DNA from 4 places in the Paenibacillus sp. JNUCC31 genome. Region 2 is predicted to be linked to each of the others. Evidence: predicted binding sites of a transcription regulator. Region 2 holds the regulator's gene; each other region holds the start of a gene.
What was found. The regulator Rex, encoded in region 2, represses fermentation and respiration genes when NADH is low (regulators of the CRP and FNR family bind a similar motif). The targets are predictions, from matches to a motif close to TTGTGAAATATTTCACAA.
Positions count from the first base shown of each region.

Region 1: the regulator Rex is predicted to act here: its motif matches at 3,231-3,248, upstream of pflB (formate C-acetyltransferase).
Region 3: the regulator Rex is predicted to act here: its motif matches at 2,902-2,919, upstream of nirB (nitrite reductase large subunit NirB).
Region 4: the regulator Rex is predicted to act here: its motif matches at 2,487-2,504, upstream of JNUCC31_RS30875 (cytochrome ubiquinol oxidase subunit I).

Region 1 is NZ_CP062165.1:823,497-828,723, reverse strand. It holds gene adhE (bifunctional acetaldehyde-CoA/alcohol dehydrogenase) at 231-2,843, shown strand; gene pflB (formate C-acetyltransferase) at 3,331-5,227, shown strand, end outside.
Region 2 is NZ_CP062165.1:640,793-646,019, reverse strand. It holds gene dinG (ATP-dependent DNA helicase DinG) at 1-1,528, shown strand, start outside; gene JNUCC31_RS02605 (redox-sensing transcriptional repressor Rex) at 1,753-2,406, shown strand; gene JNUCC31_RS02600 (amidohydrolase) at 2,393-3,697, shown strand; gene JNUCC31_RS02595 (cell wall elongation regulator TseB-like domain-containing protein) at 3,739-4,269, shown strand; gene JNUCC31_RS02590 (hypothetical protein) at 4,576-5,103, shown strand; gene JNUCC31_RS02585 (AAA family ATPase) at 5,096-5,227, shown strand, end outside.
Region 3 is NZ_CP062165.1:1,216,009-1,221,235, reverse strand. It holds gene nirD (nitrite reductase small subunit NirD) at 1-310, opposite strand, end outside; gene nirB (nitrite reductase large subunit NirB) at 384-2,813, opposite strand; gene JNUCC31_RS05310 (metal-dependent hydrolase) at 3,133-3,840, shown strand; gene JNUCC31_RS05305 (hypothetical protein) at 4,073-4,390, opposite strand; gene JNUCC31_RS05300 (M42 family metallopeptidase) at 4,598-5,227, opposite strand, start outside.
Region 4 is NZ_CP062165.1:7,030,686-7,035,912, reverse strand. It holds gene JNUCC31_RS30880 (cytochrome d ubiquinol oxidase subunit II) at 1-951, opposite strand, end outside; gene JNUCC31_RS30875 (cytochrome ubiquinol oxidase subunit I) at 948-2,324, opposite strand; gene JNUCC31_RS30870 (TlpA family protein disulfide reductase) at 2,938-3,483, opposite strand; gene ccmA (heme ABC exporter ATP-binding protein CcmA) at 3,495-4,208, opposite strand; gene JNUCC31_RS30860 (ABC transporter permease) at 4,201-5,022, opposite strand; gene JNUCC31_RS30855 (nitrous oxide reductase accessory protein NosL) at 5,048-5,227, opposite strand, start outside.

The DNA of each region.
Region 1 (5,227 bases), 180 kb from region 2:
CGAAATTTCAAACATTGTGATTAAATTCACTTTGAGAAGGGAAAGATGAATTGGACAGCCCTATAATTTAAATAGGAAGTGTAAATGGCGAAGTGAGGGACACCACAAAACTTAAATTAAATTTGTTATACTTTGTGAAAAAAATCACATAATTAACCCTTTCTCCATGGTACGATGTGAATGTAAAGAAGAGAGACAAACCAATACGAACCTTTAGGAGGATGAGGGAGATGGCTGTAAAGAACGAAGTCGCCCCAGTAAAAGAACCGACAGCAGGTCAGTATATTCAAACGTTAATTGACAAAGCGAATAAAGCACACGCTGCTTTCATGTCCATGGATCAGAAACAGATTGACCGGATCGTGCAAGCGATGGCGCTGGCAGGTCTAGACAAACATATGATGCTCGCCAAAATGGCCGTGGAAGAAACAGGCCGGGGTGTGTATGAGGATAAAATCACCAAAAATATATTTGCAACAGAATATGTGTATCATAGCATCAAATATGACAAAACAGTAGGGGTTATTGAAGATAACGAATACGAAAGCTTCCAGAAAATTGCGGAGCCTGTCGGCATCATCATGGGGATTACCCCGGTAACCAATCCGACATCCACCACGATGTTCAAAGCATTGATCTCCATCAAAACACGAAATCCGATCATCTTCGGTTTCCACCCATCTGCACAGAACTGCAGCCGCGAAGCTGCCAAAATCCTGCGTGATGCAGCAGTGAAGCATGGCGCTCCAGCGGATTGCATTCAGTGGATCGATGATCCTTCTATGGATCGTACAAACGCCTTGATGAATCATAACGACGTGGCGCTCATTCTGGCGACAGGCGGATCAGGCATGGTGAGAGCTGCATACAGCTGTGGTAAACCGGCACTGGGCGTAGGGCCAGGGAACGTACCTTGCTTTATTGAGAAAAGTGCAGATATCAACCAAGCAGTAACGGATCTGATTTTGTCCAAATCGTTCGATAACGGCATGATCTGTGCTTCCGAGCAAGCAGTCATTATCGAAGAGCCGATCTTCGATCAGGTGAAAAAGAAAATGATTGCGAATGGCTGTTACTTCGTTAACAAGGATGAGGCAGCAAAACTGACCGCAGGAGCGATTAACGCTGAAAAATGTGCGGTTAACCCTGCCATTGTTGGTCAATCCGCAGTCACTATCGCACAAATGTGTGGTATTGAAGTTCCAGCAGGCACCAAAATTCTCGTAGCCGAGATTGAAGGGGTAGGTACGAAGTTCCCATTGTCCGCTGAGAAACTAAGTCCGGTACTGGCTTGTTACAAAGTGAAAACGGCGGCTGATGGAATTGAGCGTGCAGCAGAAGTGGTTGCTTTTGGCGGCATGGGTCACTCCTCGGTTATTCATTCGACGAACGAAGAAGTGATTAACAAATTCGCAGATCGTCTGCAAACCGGACGGATTATCGTGAATTCTCCTTCCACACACGGCGCCATCGGTGACATCTACAATACCAACATGCCGTCACTGACACTGGGCTGCGGATCGTATGGACGTAACTCGACTTCTTCGAACGTAACGGCTGTGAATTTAATCAACGTGAAAAGGGTGGCTCGCCGTACCGTGAATATGCAGTGGTTCAAAGTGCCGAACAAAGTCTACTTCGAAAAAGGTGCAACACAGTATCTTGCCAAAATGCCGGACATCACTCGTGTAGCCATTATTACGGATGCCATGATGGTCAAACTCGGTTATGTAGAAAAAGTAGAGCACTATCTGCGTCAACGTCAAATGCCGGTAGCTATTGAAGTGTTCTCTGACGTAGAACCCGATCCATCGACAACAACAGTAGACCGTGGTACGGAAATGATGCGCCGCTTCCAACCAGACTGCATTATCGCACTCGGCGGGGGATCACCGATGGATGCCGCCAAAGCGATGTGGTTGTTCTACGAATATCCGGACACAGACTTTAACGACTTGAAGCAAAAATTCATGGATATTCGCAAACGGATCTACAAATATCCGCGTCTCGGTGTAAAAGCGAAATTCGTAGCGATCCCGACAACTTCGGGCACAGGTTCGGAAGTAACATCGTTCGCAGTTATTACAGATAAAAATCAAGGCAATACGAAATATCCACTGGCAGACTACGAGTTGACACCAGACGTGGCGATCGTGGACCCGGAATTTGTATACTCTCTGCCGAAAACCGCTGTCGCGGACACAGGTATGGACGTACTGACTCACGCCATTGAAGCATATGTATCCGTCATGGCAAATGACTACACAGATGGTCTGGCGATTAAAGCCATCCAACTGGTGTTCCAATACCTGGAGCAATCGGCGTTACAAGGTGACAAACTGGCACGTGAGAAAATGCATAATGCTTCGACGATTGCCGGTATGGCTTTTGCCAATGCATTCCTGGGCATTAACCACAGTTTGGCACACAAATGGGGCGGTCAGTACCATACAGCACATGGACGTACCAATGCGATCCTGATGCCACACGTCATTCGCTATAATGCGAAAAAACCGACCAAATTTGCATCGTTCCCGAAATATTCGCACTTTGTGGCAGATGAGCGTTATGCAGAAATTGCCCGCATTCTCGGATTGCCTGCACGTACGACAGAAGAAGGGGTTACCAGCCTCATCAATGCCATTCGCAAACTGAACAAAACATTAGGTATTGAAGAGTCGTTCCAGGAAATCGGATTTGATGCCAAAGACTTTGAAGCACATGTGGATTATCTGGCAGACCGTGCCTTCGAAGATCAATGTACAACAGCCAATCCAAAAATGCCGCTGGTGACTGAACTGGCAGATGTATACCGCAATGCTTTCTACGGAAAGTTTGAATAACGAATAAGACTAAGCCTGCCTTACGGCAAGAGAATCAGGGTTCCCCAAGATGGGGAGCCCCGATTGCCGTCCTTCCACACGATAACGAAGAGGGCAGAAATAACCTGAAAAAGCGAAGCGTTCACCTTTATCACCGGATTTTCCCTTTTTGAAAGGGAATCAAAAAAATCTGGGGATAACAGCGATTGGAAGGTTGTTCTGCCACGCAGTGATCCTGTGTAAAGCTTCAATTTCAATGGGACACAGCGCAGGTGGAGTGAGTTAGTTCACTGACTTTGTGATAAAAATCACAGAGTGTGAAAGAACGACGACGTATACTGAAAGTGTAAGAAAAACATTCATTCCGCGGTTCCGGTTCCCAAGTAGAGAGAACGTGTTCCGGCTTATATGTGAAATTAATCACATTAATCGCGGCTCTGGGCACACAATGATACGAATGAAGCAACATGTTATGTGTCCAGAAATCCAAATTAGTGGAGGGATTACGATGTCGGTGATTGAAAAAGATGTCAAACAACAAACAGGCTGGAGAAACTTTACCAAAGGAACATGGACCAAATCCGTCGATGTGAATGATTTTCTGACTCACAACCTGTCACCTTATTACGGTGACGAAGCATTCCTTACAGGGGCAACCCAGAATACAAAAGAATTATGGGATATTGTATCTGATCTGACCAAAAAAGAACGTGATAACGGCGGCGTCCTTGACGTTGATGTGAACACACCAGCTACAATCGTTTCACACCAACCAGGATATCTGGATCAAACCAAAGAGCAGATTGTCGGCGTTCAAACGGATGCCCCATTCAAACGTTCCATTCAACCAACAGGCGGAATCCGCATGATGATTGATGCATGTGAAGCATACGGCTTTGAATTGCCTCAAGGCGTCATTGATATATTTACAAATATTCGTAAAACACATAACCAGGGTGTGTTCGATGCTTATACTTCCGAGATGCGTGCAGCTCGTAAAGCGGGAATCATTACAGGTCTGCCAGATGCGTATGGCCGTGGCCGGATCATCGGTGACTATCGTCGGGTAGCTCTCTATGGCGTAGACTTCCTGATTCGGAATAAAAAAGGCGAACTGAATGCACTCGAAGTTGATGTGATAGATGAAGATGTCATTCGTCTGCGTGAAGAACTGTCCGAACAGATTCGTGCATTGCAAGAATTGAAACAATTGGGCGAAATGCACGGTTTCGACATTTCCTTGCCAGCCACAACCGCAAAAGAAGCGTTCCAATGGCTCTACTTCGGTTACCTGGCTGCGATCAAAGAGCAAAACGGTGCGGCGATGTCGCTCGGACGTGTCTCTTCTTTCCTGGATATTTACATCGAACGTGATTTGCAAGAAGGCTTGCTCACGGAGGAACAGGCTCAGGAGTTGGTTGACCATTTTGTCATGAAACTGCGGATCGTCAAGTTCCTGCGTACGCCGGATTATAACGAGTTGTTCAGTGGAGACCCAACATGGGTAACCGAATCCATTGGTGGTATGTCCGTTAACGGTGAAACCCGTGTTACGAAAAACAGCTTCCGTTTCCTGCACACCCTGAACAATCTTGGTCCTGCACCAGAACCAAACTTGACTGTGCTCTGGTCCACCAAGCTTCCGGAAGCGTTCAAACAATACTGTACGAAAGTATCCATTGAAACGAGCTCGATCCAGTATGAAAATGACGATCTGATGCGTCCAATCTATGGAGACGATTATGGTATTGCCTGCTGCGTATCCGCCATGAAGATCGGAAAACAAATGCAGTTCTTCGGTGCACGTGCCAATCTCGCCAAAGCATTGCTGTATGCAATCAACGGTGGTCGTGACGAGAAATCGGGGGCTCAAGTGGGTCCTGAATATCCGGCAATTACAAGCGAAGTACTGGATTACAATGAGGTCATGAAACGTTTCAAACCGATGATGGAGTGGCTTGCCAAACTGTATATGAACTCGCTCAACGTCATTCACTACATGCATGACAAATACAGCTATGAGCGTATTGAAATGGCACTGCATGACCGCGATATCGTACGTACGATGGCTTGTGGTATTGCCGGTCTCTCGGTTGCAGCAGACTCTCTGAGTGCAATCAAGTATGCTAAAGTCAAACCAATCCGCAACGAACAAGGCATCGCGATTGATTTTGAAATTGAAGGCGACTTCCCTTGTTACGGTAACAATGAAGACAGTGTCGACAGCATCGCGGTTGAACTCGTGGAAAGCTTCATGGGCATGATTCGCAAACACAAAGCATATCGTAATGCGATTCCAACGCAATCTGTACTGACCATCACATCCAATGTTGTGTACGGCAAGAAAACAGGTACAACACCGGATGGACGTAAAGCAGGCGAACCATTTGCACCAGGAGCGAACC
Region 2 (5,227 bases):
TCACTCTAAATTGTTTACCGATGTCAAAGCAGCGCATCAACTGCTGCCAGCCTACGAAAGTCTGGTGATTGATGAAGCACATCATTTGGAGGACGTGGCGGGTAAGCATCTTGGTTTGCATATGAAATATTTCACGTTGGTTCATACACTGACCCGGCTGTTTAAAGATAGCCGCAACGGCCAACTTCCCATGCTTCGTTCCCAATTGTCGGGTCATGAAAACTCGGTACAATGGGGTTCCATGATTGATCAGATGTTCCCGCTTGCGGTTGAAGTCAAAGAGATGTGGGATCGATTGAGCGATACTTTATTCGGCTTGTTGCCTGAACGATCTGATGCTTCTCCAGGCGAGACAGGACAGTTTTCTCTTCGACTGAAGCCTTCGCAAAAACCAGCCAAATGGCAGGAACTGCAGGAGGCTGAAAACCAGATTTATGTAACCCTGGGTGACTTAATCCGTAAGGGTGACAAGTTGCTGCTTGAAGTGAAAGAAGATCAGGATGATTATCAGTCCGATAGTTTGATTACGGATATCTCTGGTCTGCTAAAGGACTTGGCAACGATCAAGGATAATCTGCGTTTCTTCATGCGGATGGATGATACCAAAACCGTTTATTGGATGGAAGCCAGCGGCCAATTCCGCAGTAAATCGCTGCAATTGTATGCTGTTCCTGTAGATGTCAGTGCACAATTAAAAGAAATGTTCTTTGATAAAAAGAAAAGCGTTGTGCTTACATCGGCTACGCTTTCGGTTGACAAATCATTTCAATTCATGATTGAGCAGCTTGGCTTGCAGGAAGCTTCCGAGAATAACCGTCTGTTGACGTCCATGCTGCCGTCACCCTTCAACTATCGTGAACAGGCCCTGCTCGTTATTCCACGTGATTTCCCGAGCGTGAAGGGCAGTGTTGGTGATGCCCACTTTGTGGATATGCTTGTACACTCACTCGCGGAAACGGCCATTGCCACTCGTGGCCGCATGATGGTGCTGTTTACATCCTACCGCATGCTGCGACAGGTCTATGATCCACTCAAAGAGGCGTTGTCCGGCAACGATATATCATTATTGGGCCAAGGGGTGGACAGCGGCAGCCGATCCAAATTGACACGCCGGTTCCAGGACGCAAAAGCTACGGTGCTTCTTGGCACAAGCAGCTTCTGGGAAGGGGTGGACATTCCGGGAGAGGCATTGACTTGTCTAGCCATTGTCAGACTTCCTTTTCAACCGCCGAATCATCCATTGGTGGAAGCGAAGAGTGAGCTTTTGCAAGAACAGAAGAAAAATCCGTTTATGAAGCTGTCTGTGCCGCAAGCGGTCATTCGTTTCAAACAGGGTTTCGGTAGGCTGGTTCGCACAGGTCAAGACAGAGGCATCGTGATCGTATACGATACACGCGTCATTGAAGCCTATTATGGCAAGTACTTTTTATATTCATTACCAGGACCCAAAATGGAGCATATGCTTGCGGAACAGATGGTTCCGCGAATTACGGAATGGCTCGATAAGCCAGCCGGGGAACAACAATAACAGACTAGAGATACCTCGTGCTCACTACATCATTGCATGAAGCCAGTGATCAGCGGTAAAATTGATTAGATCATTCATTTGTTTCATGAATTTGAAGTAATGCAATTATCATTTATATAACTAGAGCATTCTGTATATTTACTTTTCTTTTCGTATGAACTGATTTATGCAGGATGCTCATCTTTTCATCTATCTATCGTGGCCTTGGTAAGGGGGAGCAATGAATGAAATCAGATAAAATCTCGGAAGCCGTGGTGCGACGTTTGCCCGTTTATTTGCGCTACTTAAATGAATTGCATCAGCGCGAAGTCACTACGGTTTCTTCTCAAGAGCTTGGACTAAGGCTGGATCTGAATCCAGCTCAGATTCGTAAGGATCTGGCTTATTTCGGTGATTTTGGCCGTAAAGGCATCGGTTATGACGTTTCATATCTCATCGAAAAAATTCGTCATATTTTAAAGATAGACCAGCAGATTAATGTGGCTCTTGTTGGAGCCGGTAATCTGGGACATGCATTGTCCAATTACAACGCATATCTGAAAGACAACATGAAGATTGTTGCTGTATTTGATGCCTATGGTCCGAAGATTGGAAGTCAAATCAACAGCCTGACGGTACAGCCGATGAATGAATTAACAGATTCGATCAAAAAGGATAACATTCGCATCGGAATTATCACTGTTCCCGACACGGAAGCCCAAAATGTTGCGGATCAGCTGATTGAGTCTGGAATTGAAGCGATTCTGAACTTTGCACCAACCATCCTCAAAACCCCGCCGCATATTCGCATTCATCATGCCGATTTTACGACGGATCTGCTTAGTTTGGCTTATTACTTGGAGAATGGAAAGGACGACGAGGAAGATGACGAGAAATAGATGGGTTATTCATAACGGCAAATTTGCTGTTAGCGAGGGTGCGAATTGGAAAGTGGTTCACGGTTATATGGTCGTAGAGAATGACCAGATTGTGCATATTGGTGAGACGTTGCCGGAAGGAGACGAAAGTCTGACAAAGGTGGATGGAAAAGGACTGCTCTTCCTGCCGGGTCTGATCAATACGCATGGTCATGCAGCGATGTCGCTTCTGAGAGGTCACGGGGACGATCTGGCGCTACAAGTTTGGCTGCAGGAGAAAATGTGGCCAATGGAAGCCAAAATGACGTCTGAAGACGTATATTGGGGCACATCACTTTCCGTGCTTGAAATGTTGAAAGGCGGAACAACGGCGTTCCTCGATATGTATGATCATATGGATCAGGTTGCGAAAGTAGTGGAACAATCCGGCGTTCGGGCTGCTCTGGCACGTGGCGTAATCGGACTTTGCTCAGAAGAAGAACAACGGCGTAAACTGGAAGAGTCCGCAGCATTTGCACGTCAATGGAATGGACAAGCAAACGGAAGAATTACCACCGTAATCTCTCCACACGCCCCTTATACTTGTCCTCCAGACTACATAGAGAAGCTGGTACAGGTTGCACATGACCTGAATCTGCCTTTGCATACCCATATGTCTGAAACACTTCGTGAAGTGGAGCAGAATGTAACCGACTATGGTCTTCGTCCTGTCGCACATCTGGAGAAATTGGGTTTCTTCTCACGTCCATCCCTGGTCGCCCATGCCGTGCATCTGAATGATGAGGAGATCGAGATTCTCGCACGGCATGATGTAGCCGTTTCCCACAATCCAGGCAGTAACCTGAAGCTGGCTTCGGGTGTTGCACGTGTACCTGACTTGCTGAAAGCAGGTGTGACCGTGTCCCTGGGAACAGACGGACCTGCAAGTAACAATAACCTGGATATGTTTGAAGAGATGAGACTGGCTGCATTGATTCACAAAGGTGTGTCCGGTGACCCAACGGCCGTTCCAGCCGGGGAAGCGCTGCAGCTCGGAACTTCATATGGTGCCAAATCCATTTTCCTGAACAATACAGGCGCTCTGCAAGCAGGCATGAAGGCTGACTTCATCGCACTTAACATCGAACAGGCCCATTTCTATCCACATACCGATCTGATTTCCCACACGGTCTACTCGGCATCAGCCAAAGATGTGGAGCATGTATGGGTGGATGGCAAACAAGTGGTCAAACATGGCGAATGTCTTACCATGGACGAAGAGCGCATTTTGCATGAGTCTCAGCTTGCATTTGACGGTCTGCTCGCTCGTTAATTTCAGGATTGCAGCGTCATAGGGGAAAGGAAGTTCGGCTTTTGAAGAAAAAAAAGAAGTGGATATGGATTTCGCTGCTGCTCCTGGTTCTGATTCTGTTTGGTCTTCAGCGTTATTATGTCTATGTTACCCAGGATCAGCGCAAGGAAGAGGCGTTGGCCATACAGGCGGCACAAGACCAGCTTGGGATAACGTCATATGAAGACCTGCGGAAGTATGTATGGGGTCAGAAAGACGGCGGAGACAACATATACTGGACCCTGATCGGCAAAAATAAGGATAACCAGAGTGTCGTGGTATGGATCAAGTTTGATGGAAATAACAAGCCTGTGACGGGGGCCAATGCAGTACACAGTGAACTCTTGCAAAACGGCATGTCTGAAGCTCAGATTCGAAATCGGTTCAGCTCTGAAGTCCCAGGTGGGGAGATCAAGCGAATCATGCCAGGCGTTGTGAATGGAATCTATGTATGGCAAGTGTACTATAAGGATGGCACTCACAATTACTACCGTTTTTATCGTTTTAGTAACGGTGAACAGGTTGATCTGGTCTATACCATCCCGAATAGCTAGAATAGGCAGCAGGTTTACTATTGTCTAAAAAAAGCACATGCAAAGAGCCGGCAGACGGAAACCCGACTGAACCGGTTCTTTGGCTTACCTTCTTGATCATTTTGGATTTGAATAGTTAAAATTATTAATTTATTCATATTTTCGCCTTAGATATTGTATATACGATGTGATATACTCGAATATGTACTCAAGGATACATCATACACAAATAAATCCTGTTAGGCACATCACAGGATATTACGTACACATATTCATATTCTTGGCTACAAGCTATAGGATGAGCCAACATATAGGAGGGTAACTCACTTGAAGATAAAAGTATTGCCTATTGCTTTAACTGCCGTCATTTCAGCCGTCTTGTTGTTTGGAGGTTGGTTTGTGTATCGTCATGTGGCTTTGCAGAGCCCTATTGAAAAGATGGTTACCCAATACGACGGAGTCAATGACGTTCAATTATCTATTAACCGCAATGATGTACAGTTGAAACTCGATCTGCAGCCAGATGTTGATTTGGGCAGATTGGTACAATATATTCATAAAGAAGGACAGACCTTGATTGGCACCCGATCGTTGAAACTGGATGTCGTGGATCATTCCAACGAAGCGCTAGAGAGCTGGTGGGGTAGCGCCATGTTTACCGTGGCTCAGGCGATGGAAAACAAGCAATACACCGAGATTACCCCGACGTTGTCCAAGATGGCAACGAATGGAATCAAGGTAAACACGGCTATGGACGATAACAATGTATATGTTAGTCTCAGAGATGGAGATGCCAGCAAGTTTATTATTCTGCCGCGTGTGCCCGGTCAGATAGGAGTGTGGCCCAATGCCTAAATGGACGAAAGAAATTGCCATTGGATTTGTACCCGTATTGATTATCTTTCTTGCTTTTGTTGGTGTAAACATGGTTCCCATCTTAATCGCGGCATTGCTTGTGGGGGGGCTGTTGTTCATGATG
Region 3 (5,227 bases), 580 kb from region 2:
CCTGCCCGTTCTCGATTTTCACAGGATACATCCGCACTTGGCCCTGATCGGGGGCCTGCACAAGACCTGTGTTCAGATCGATTTTCCAATCATACAGTGGATCGTACAGATCATACCCGGAGACCATCCCTTCTGCCAGCGGTCCACCTTTGGGATGGGGACTACGATTTTCTGCGGCGAAGATGGTGCCATCAGAAGTCCGAAATACGGCCAGTGATTGGCCTTTGACCTCAACGACTCTGCCAATCTGAGGCAGGAATTCTTCAATCTCTCCGGCAGGATAGTAGATGGCAGATTGCTGTGTTGTCATATGAACAACTCCTTCATTTTCAAATTACCTTACAGAATCAATTAAGATAAATCATAATGGCCGAGAAAGGGGGCTATGGTCGAGCTGTCACTTCTATGCCATGGAATAGTTTGTTCTGGCCTTCCTCGTTACGCAGTGCTTTTTTCCAAGGGTCTTCCACTTGCTCAAGAGCGAATTCGATTCGTCCCATAAGTGCCTTGCGCTCTTTCACATCATCGACCACAACGGCTCGAATCTGCTCCAGACCCAGACGTTCCACCCATTCGGAAGTCCGCTCCAGGTAATTGGCTGTCTCCCGATAATGCTGCATGATTGCTCCGCAAAGCTCAACTAATTCTTCATCAGTCTTCACCTTGCACAGGGAGTCAGCGAGTCTGGCCTTGATGCCACCGTTACCGCCAATAAATATTTCCCAGCCGCCGTCATTACCTACGATACCGATATCTTTCGTACACGACTCCGCACAGTTACGAGGACAACCGTTCACGGCATATTTGAACTTGGCAGGCAGATCCAGACGTTCGAACTTGCGCTCGAGCAGAGCGCCCATCGCCATGGAATCCTGTGTGCCGAAGCGGCAAAATTGTGAACCGACGCATGTTTTGACCGTTCTCAGTGACTTGGCGTATGCGTAGCCTGAAGGCATATCCAGCTCAGCCCACACGTTGGGCAGATCTTCTTTTTTGACTCCAATCAGGTCCAGACGCTGACCTCCTGTTACTTTGACGGCTTTTACATCGTATTTGACCGAAATGTCAGCAATGCGTTTCAAGTCTTCCGGTGTTGTGACCCCGCCATACATGCGCGGTACAACGGTATATGTGCCATCTTTTTGAATATTGGCGTTCATGCGTTCGTTGACAAAACGGGACTCCTTTTCATCCACATGGGTATCTGGTGCAATCATGCCAAGGTAATAGTTAATGGCCGGGCGGCATTTGGAACATCCTTCGGGCTGGCTCCATCCCAGCACATTCATGACCTCTTTGGTCGTTTGCAATCCTTTTTGTTTAATCTCGGATACAATTTCATCCCGATTGAGGGAGGTGCAACCACAGATTCCCTGTTTGGCACCTGTTGTGAAGCTGTCTCCAAGCACATATTGCAAAATTTGTTCAACAACCGGTTTACAGCCGCCGCAGGAGCGGGTTGCACCCGTACAGGCTTTAATTTCGTCTACGCTGGTTAATCCTTGATTCGTAATGGCATCGACAATGGTTCCTTTGGTTACTCCGTTACATCCGCAGACAATTTCGTCTTCTGCCATGGTTTCCACGGAGGCAGCCTTTTTGTGCCCGCCACAGCCTGTACCCATCAGTGAAGCATACAATTCATCGGTCATTTCGGCTTGTTGTTTGATCAACTTCTGTAATTCTGCAGAATCCGTAATGTCACCAAAGAGTACGGCACCAACTAAGATATTATCCCGAAGAAGAATTTTTTTGTACGTGCGTTTCCAGTCATCCTTATGCGCAATGACCGTATGTTCGGGACTGTCGATGAATTCACCGGTCGAAAAGACGTCCACGCCCGAAATTTTCAATTTGGTGGATACAACAGAACCTTCATAAGGAGCGGTCTCCACGCCGCATATATGTTTGGCCAGAATCATGCCTTGTTCGAATAGTGGGGCAACAAGGCCGTAACATACACCGCGATGTTCAGTACATTCCCCGACGGAATACACGTTCTCCAGTGAAGTTTGCATATAGTCGTTCACCACAATGCCCCGGTTAACTTCCATGCCGCTTTCACGAGCTACATCCGTGTTGGGTTTGATGCCTACGGCCATAACAACAAAATCGGTGTTCAGCACGGAGTCATCGGCAAAACGAATACCTTCTACCCGTTCGCCACCAAGCAGTTCTGCGGTTTGTGCACCCATCTTGAACCGGATGCCCTGACGTTCAAGTTCGGCTTTTAACATCGCGGACGCCTGCGGATCAAGCTGGCGTTCCATCAGATCCTGCATCAAATGCACAACTGTGACTTCCATCCCTAGCTGTACCAACCCTTTGGCAGCTTCCAGGCCTAGAAGCCCGCCCCCAATGACAGCCGCTTTTTTGTACTGTTTCGCAGCTTCCAGCATGACGTTACAATCGGCTATATCCCTGAACCCAACAACCCCTTGTTTGTCATGACCGGGTACGGGAAGAATGAAGGAACTGGAGCCGGTTGCGATGATGATTTTGTCGTAAGGGAAGCGTTGGCCTTCTGCAGTAACGACTTCATGGGTCTCGGAATCAATCCGTGTTACGGTTGTACCTGTATGGAGGGTAATACCATAATCCTCATACCAATGCAGATCATTGAGCACAATATCATCAATTGTTTTGCTGCCTTCCAGCACATAGGACAGCATAATCCGGTTGTAATTGGGATAGGGTTCAGTACCAAAGACCGTAATGTCGAACCGTGAGCTCAATTTTAAAATTTGTTCAACTGTACTGATGCCTGCCATACCGTTACCGATGATGACTAATTTTTCCTTATTTCCGTTCATGTGTGTATGCCTCCTTGAATGGACACTTTACAATACCATCATTTTTAGTGGTTTATATTTGAAGTATAACGTCTAATGCTGACAGAAAATGTGATTAATTTCACTAATAAGGATAGAGGCATCACAAATTAAAAAGTGTGATCCCTGTCACGGAAACTTTTTTTAAGTATGTATAAATATCAATGCATATCAGAAGGGTATAGAGACTAAAAGTTAAATATATGAGAAATGCGAACTATTGTTCTTGTTTTATTTTCGTTGTAATATCGGAAGTGGGCGGTTTATGTTCCCTATTTCTTTGAAAGGAAGTTTTTGCACCATGATGGGAAGATCCCACCTGATTATCGGGACCACAGTGTCCCTCTCTGTTTTGCAATTGGCTGGCATGCCCGTTACTGCACCAGCGGTTACCGTGGCCCTGATCGGTTCGCTGCTGCCAGACATTGATGAGCCCAATTCGCTATTGGTATCAAAGGCATTGCCGAACAGCCTCATCCGGTTATTACAGACAATCCTGCTACCAGTCGCCGTATTTGTGTACTTCTATGTACAGGCAAAACCATGGAATCTGCTGCTCGCCATTCTGATTGCAATGGTATCTTTCCTACCATCCCGTTCCCTGCGCAAAGTGTTGATGTTTGCGATCGGATTGGGACTCGTCATCTATGGTCATGCATTCGCACCCTGGAATCTGATCACGGGCAGTTTGTTAATGCTGTGCACGACGTTAACCCACAGAGGTTTAACACATACCCTTTATGGAACCGTCGTATGGGCTGGATTGCTCTATAGCACTACGCATCAGCAGGGACCAGAGATTTGGGTAGCTGGAGGTACGGCGTACGCCATGCACTTATTAGCTGATTCATTGACGAATCGCGGGATTCGTCCTTTCCCACCGCTCAAGTGGCGTATACGGGCCAATCTGATGAGTACAGGAACCAAACATGGGACCGTTGTGGAAAATGTCTGCATTGTACTGGCTCTCATTTTGGCCTGGATTGCATTCTCCCCTTTATTTCTGTGAAATCTCAAAAATACCAGTCCTCTTGCAGGACTGGTATTTCTTTTGTTCATATCCATGGCTGTAATCAATATGGAGAGGGTCATGTGGTTCAGCTCTTTGTGGGTGTACTCGACAAACCTTCAATATCTGTTGAACCAAATACAAACAACATTACAAGGATAACTACAATTATCAGTTCGGCAAAGCCGGTTCCGTCAAAGTCAGACATCATTCCAACCTCATTTCATAATATCTAGGAATTCATTCTTTTCTGGAAAGCTTGCATCACGTCATCCAAAGTCATATCTCCATTCTGGTTCATGAAATCGACCAGCTTATCCGTGTTAGTTGATGTCATATTTTGCAGCGTTTTATATTTTCCGGTCAACTCGACCACCAATGTTGCTTCTCTAAACAACGTAACGGCATCCACTCTTAATTTCCCGCTCACCAGCAAGGCTGCGACGATAATTTCCAGGTTCTTTCCTTTAAGGTTGCCATTGAGAAGGGTGTTGGCAGCATTTGTTTTGGTGGAACCTTTATTCGATTTTCCGTTCCTTCTCATTGCCATAAAAAGGTCCCCCGCTTGTTTTTTTAGTTCTTCTCTTGTAGTAATATCTTATGATTCTTTTCTATATATGTTCTAGCTATTAAACTAGTTGAACCCAAAAAAGAGATATCCTGATGTATCAGGATATCTCTTAAATTCATATATTCATTTCAATGAAGGTTAAGCTATGAAGTGCATGTAGCTCAAGCTTCACCCTAGAATCCACAATTACGCATTTTCAATAATCGTATTTAGTGTGGTCTGATCCAGACCCTTCACCAGTTTCACGAGCAGCTCTTTGGCTGCATCATAGTCATCCGTGTGAATGATGGAAGAAGAGGTATGAATGTAACGGGCACAGATCCCAATTACCGTTGAAGGTACACCAATACCACTCATATGAACCGCTCCGGCATCCGTACCACCGGGAGAGATGAAATATTGCATTTTGATCTGATTGGAAGAAGCGGTATCTTGAACATATTCCACGATGCCGCGGTGGGTGAACATGCCCGGGTCGAAGATTCGCAGCAAAGCGCCCTGCCCGATATGCCCAAAAGACTGCTTATCTCCTGTCATATCATTTGCCGCACTGCAATCCAGTGCAAAGAAGATATCTGGTTCAATCAGGTTGGCAGCAGTGCGTGCACCGCGGAGTCCCAATTCCTCTTGGACCGTTGCACCGCAGTAGAGCGTATTTGGCAATGTTTCCTTGTGTAGTGCTTCAACTAACTCAAGTGCAAGTCCTACCCCGTAACGGTTATCCCAGGCCTTCGCCATAATTTTCTTCGGATTGGCCATCGGTGTGAATTCACAGATCGGTACGATCTGCATACCGGGGTGAATGCCCCAAGACTC
Region 4 (5,227 bases), 1.2 Mb from region 2:
AATCAACATACACATGCCACCGATAAACACAACAACCAGTGCGAAGCCCATCGCTGGTGAGGTGACGCTGTTTTGAATCGTAATGTACGGATCAAGGATATACGGATATTGTCCAATTCCGTATGCGAAAAAGGCACTGAAAAATTGAAGCATGATGCATACAAAAGCTAATCCGTAGCGTCGTCCGTTATAGATCAGCCACATCGCAATCATGAAGAACGCAACGGAAAGTGCAAGCAGCCACCATAAATCCATCATATTTTGAAAATGTCGCTCATTGTGCTGTCCCAAATAAATAAATGCAGTCAGTGCGATGATAATCGTCGGTGTACTCCAGAACAGGGCATAGGTCCGCACCAGTTTCAACGCAGAATGATCCTCTGCCCGGGATGCATAAAAGGCCAGAAATGAACTGCTAATGAACAAGACAGACACAATCGCCAATCCCACGATGCTCCACGATAACGGATTGGTGAACAGCGTCCAGTAATCCAGAGAAACCGTCGAACCCTCCTTCACGATAAAGCCGCCTTCCGACAGCGTTAGCGCCACTGATAATGAGGCTGGAATAAGCAAACCCGAAGCTCCATATAGAAACAGATACACAATGTTATTTTTGGAACCATAGTTCTCAAAAGCATAAAATGACCCGCGAATGGCGAGCAAAATGACCGCAATGCTTCCCGGTACGAGCAGTGCTGATCCGTAGTAATAGGCCGTGTCCGGAAAGAATCCAACAATCCCAATGTAGAAAAAGACAAAAAATACATTCGTAATCTCCCATACCGGTGATAAATAACGGGAGATCAGACGATTAATCAGGTGATCCTGTTTCGTCAAGCGTGCATAGAAGGCAAAGAAGCCCGCTCCGAAATCAATGGAGGCTACAATTAAATAGCCATACAGGAACAGCCAGAGTACCGAGATGCCAATCAGCTCGTAACTCATCATGTACGCTCACCCTTTTCTGTAGACTGATTGCTCTTCTCCTTCTCCTTTTCCCTCATCCATTTCTCCATCTCGACTTCTGCCGGATTATTGTTGAACAACCGTCTTAACACGAGAACACACATGACTCCCAGAACGATGTAGAGAAGCAGGAAGAAGAAAAAGATCATTCTTATGTTGGGTGATGAAGTGGCGGCTTCCTCTACACGCATATATCCCCGGATAATCCACGGCTGTCGTCCAAGTTCAGCATAGAACCAGCCCAGCTCAACCCCGAGAAAAGCCATTGGTGCGCCCAGGGCAATGATTCCAAGCAGCCACTTGTTCAATTCATTGCGCTTTTTCCAGAACACAAACAGGAAATACAGAACCGAGATGGAGAGCAGAGCGAATCCGATTCCGGCCATTAAATCAAACAGGTAGTGAACGAGCAGCGGCGGCCATTCGTCCTTCGGAAACTCCTCCAGTCCGGTTACCTCTGCATTAAAGTCACTAAAGGCCAGGAAGCTAAGCAGTTTCGGCAGGTGAAGAGCTCCTATAATTTCATGCTCTGCATTCAGCCAGCCTAATAAAATTAAATCCGCGCCGCTTTCCGTCTCAAAATGCCATTCTGCCGCTGCAAGCTTCTCCGGCTGATGCTCTGCCAAGAACTTGGCGGACACATCTCCTGCTAACGTGTTCAGCAAGCCGAACAGCAAAACCACTGCCATCATGAGGTTTAAAGCTTTTTTATGGTAGGCAGAAGCCCCTTTTCTCAGCAGTGCAAAGGCTGCAATTCCTGCTAACAGGGCAGCTCCTGTTAAATAGGCCGAGCTTAATACATGAAACACCTTGGAGAACGTTGCCGTATTCATCATCGCCTGTACCGGGTTAACCGCTGTGAATTGGCCTGCCTCCATGACGAAGCCTCCAGGCTGGTTCATGAATCCGTTCACTGTTGTAATAAACACAGCCGACATGCCTGCCCCGGTGACGATTGGAATCGTCAGCAGCCAGTGAATATACGGATTTTTGAATCGATCCCACGTATACAAATAAATGCCCAGGAAGATGGCTTCAAAAAAGAACGCAAACACTTCCATGAATAGTGGGAGTGCAATTACATTCCCTGCCAGTTTCATAAAATTCGGCCACACCAGGGCCAGTTGCAGTGAAATCGCTGTACCCGTCACCACACCAACCGCCACAGAAATGACAAACCCTCGTGACCACCTCTTCGCCATCAGTATGTAATGGGGGTCCTTCTTGCGAATCCCCATGAACTCTGCAATAGCGATCATTAACGGTACACCGACACCAAGCGTTGCAAAAATAACGTGGAACCCGAGCGTCATACCTGTCACCAGTTTGCTCCACATCACCGTATCGATTGCCATTTTTTACTGCCTCCTTTCAATCTCTGTTCGATTTTCGTAATGATTTTTTACTTCGCATTAGGTCAACCAGCGTTCGGCTACATTCAATATCAGGTTTGGATAGGCTTCGCGAGATGGGTGCAGGATTCATCTATAAAGCGTTCCTTCATCTTTGTATTTATAAAGGGAATTTTTTCACAAAGTAAGGGATGAAGAAGACTTTACAAACCAGCATTGCGTGCTGGCACGCTTTGATCCTGGACTAAGCATGCGTTGAGGAGCCTGTTTTTCCTGTTACTGAAGGGTCAAAGGACTGAAAATGACTTAATAGTTAAAATTATTATATCTTTGTAAGTTAGCAATTCAATCGCTGACACGTCTTCGTCCCTAAATGTTCAAGAAAGGATCAACTCTTTCTGACAACTCGGTGAAAAGCGTAAAAAGTACCCTAAGGAGCTATTGATTCATTGAGCACAACCGTGATATGCATTTTCTTTCCACTATGGGTGCAAGGTGTTCAGAACAACCGTTCGCGGTTGCTCCGATTCGTATAGCAGTCTCCAAATAAAACAAAAGAAGCCACTTTTACAGAGCGACTTCTTTTGTTCTTAAGTATTGCAAGGCTTCAATTCCTTTATTGTACGATCTCCTCCAGCCATTGCTGCAAGGAAATCTCCTCGGTCAACTCACCAAACAGAATGTGGCTGAACATGCCTTTCTGATCTATGATCATCGTTGCTGGCAACCCGGTGATGCGATACTGGCTGGAGACTTTTCCAGTTACATCAATGATAACAGGGAAATCGAATTGCTGTTTCTCCATAAATTCATGAATCGTCCCCTTCGCTTCCCCCACATTGACAAATAGGGTCTCCACGTCATTTTGATATGTCTTAGCGATCTGATTAATCATCGGCATTTCTCTCACACAAGGAGTACACCATGAAGCCCAAAAGTTAATCATGACGACCTTGCCCCGATAATCCGAGAGCTTTACCTGTTCTCCGGCTGAGTTAACTGCAGTGAATTCGGGAGCTGCTGCACCTGCTTCGATGGTACCCGTTCTTTTGGGCTCGGATGATGAAGTACCCTGATACACTGCCCATGCTGCGATCAGCAAAGCAGCCATTCCAATAAGAATTGTAATCAAACGTCGTATTTTTGCACTCTTTTGTTTCAATCGATTCACCTTCATTTTAAGCCAAGACTATGATGAAAAGCAGCATGAAGCGACCCGAACTGTTGACGAAACTCCTCAGTAGAGCCATCTCCCACATTGCGTCCTTGGTTCATAAAAACAATGTGATCCGCAACATCATCTGCGATCTCAAGCTGATGGGTGGAGAACACGACCATATGTCCCTCCTCCTTGATCTGTTTTATCAGATTTGCAAACTCTTGCATCCAGAAGGGGTCCAGTCCATTCGTCGGCTCATCCATGATCAGCAGCGGAGGCTTGGCAAGCAGAGCCTGGGCAAATAACACACGCTGCCGCATGCCTTTGGAAAAGGTCGTGACCCGCTTATTTTTTAGATTGGCCAAGCCTACCATGTGTAGCACTTCCTCCACTCGTGCTTTGGGTACTTTCCGTAGCGCTGCCCAGAACTGGAGCACTTCCTCTGCCGTCAGCCCCTGGTTGAACTGATAATCATCCGGCATATATCCGATCTGTTCCGAATATCGCTTTCGTTCTTTGGACCAGCGCATCTTGTTTACAATGATTTCACCCGAGGTAGGTTGAAGAATACCTGCGAGCATACGCAGAACGGTGCTTTTTCCGGCCCCATTTCCGCCGCATAAGGCAAGCACATGACCGGAAGAAACGCGAAAGGATAGTTCTTCAACAATCTGTTGTTTTTTTATGGATTTACACAGTCCAACAATCTCTGCTTCCACGTTATCCACGGGAACGCCCCCTTTCCCAGATCCCGTAAACCGCCACGATCGAACATGCAATCCACAGCAGGCATATCCCCGTAAAGATCCAGCTTCCGCTCGATGGCTGTACCCAATCTACCCACTGATAATATTCAGGTCCCAATATTGAGCCCCCGCCAAGTTTGATCACAACAAACAAACGTACCAACTCAGCCGGATTGATGAAGGTTAGCAAGGTGAGTAAGGGTTTTACCCACTGATACGGCATGAGTCCCAGTACGGAGATTAGAAGTGTTGGCCATCCAATCACAGCGAAAAACCAAACGGACACGGATATCGTTAACGCTTGCCACCGATTTTTGGATAACGAACCGATGAACATTGCAATAGTCAGAAATAGCAGAACCAGTCCGCAGGAGAATACCAGAAACAAAAGGTACGTCATAACATCCAAAGGGCTGTCCAACCATCCGCTGAGAAGTCCCATCAGACCATAACCGAATGTAACTATAGTCATTAATACAACCGATAGCCCCAGATATTTGCCAACAATAAAAGACATCGTGCCGATGGGGTATGTGGACAACAGCTGCCAGCTGCCCTCCTCCTTCTCAGAAGTTAACGAGAACGAGCCCAAGAAGAGGGTCATCAACGGCAAAAGATAAAGAATAAGATTTAACATGGAACCTGTCGTGCCAGAGTATCCTGCTACAAAATTCTGAGAATTAATGATCAGCAGACTCAGGCTAAATACGCAGAAAAGAATCAAAAATGAATAGGCCCAGGGGTTGCGAAATCCCATTTTCACTTCTCGTCGGACTACTTGCAGCATATCTCCCATCATGTATCACCATCTTCATTGGTCATTACTTATGGCCTGAATCTTCCGTTGATTCACTTTCCCCATGTGTTTCTTCGTGCATGCCTTCACTCATTCCCTCTTCGGAATGCCCGTGCTCACCCATCATATCCATCATCTCCGTGTTTTGTTTCCAGTCGTGGGAGGCGAGGTCTTCAGCGGTCATAATCGTTCCCACACCCTGCTC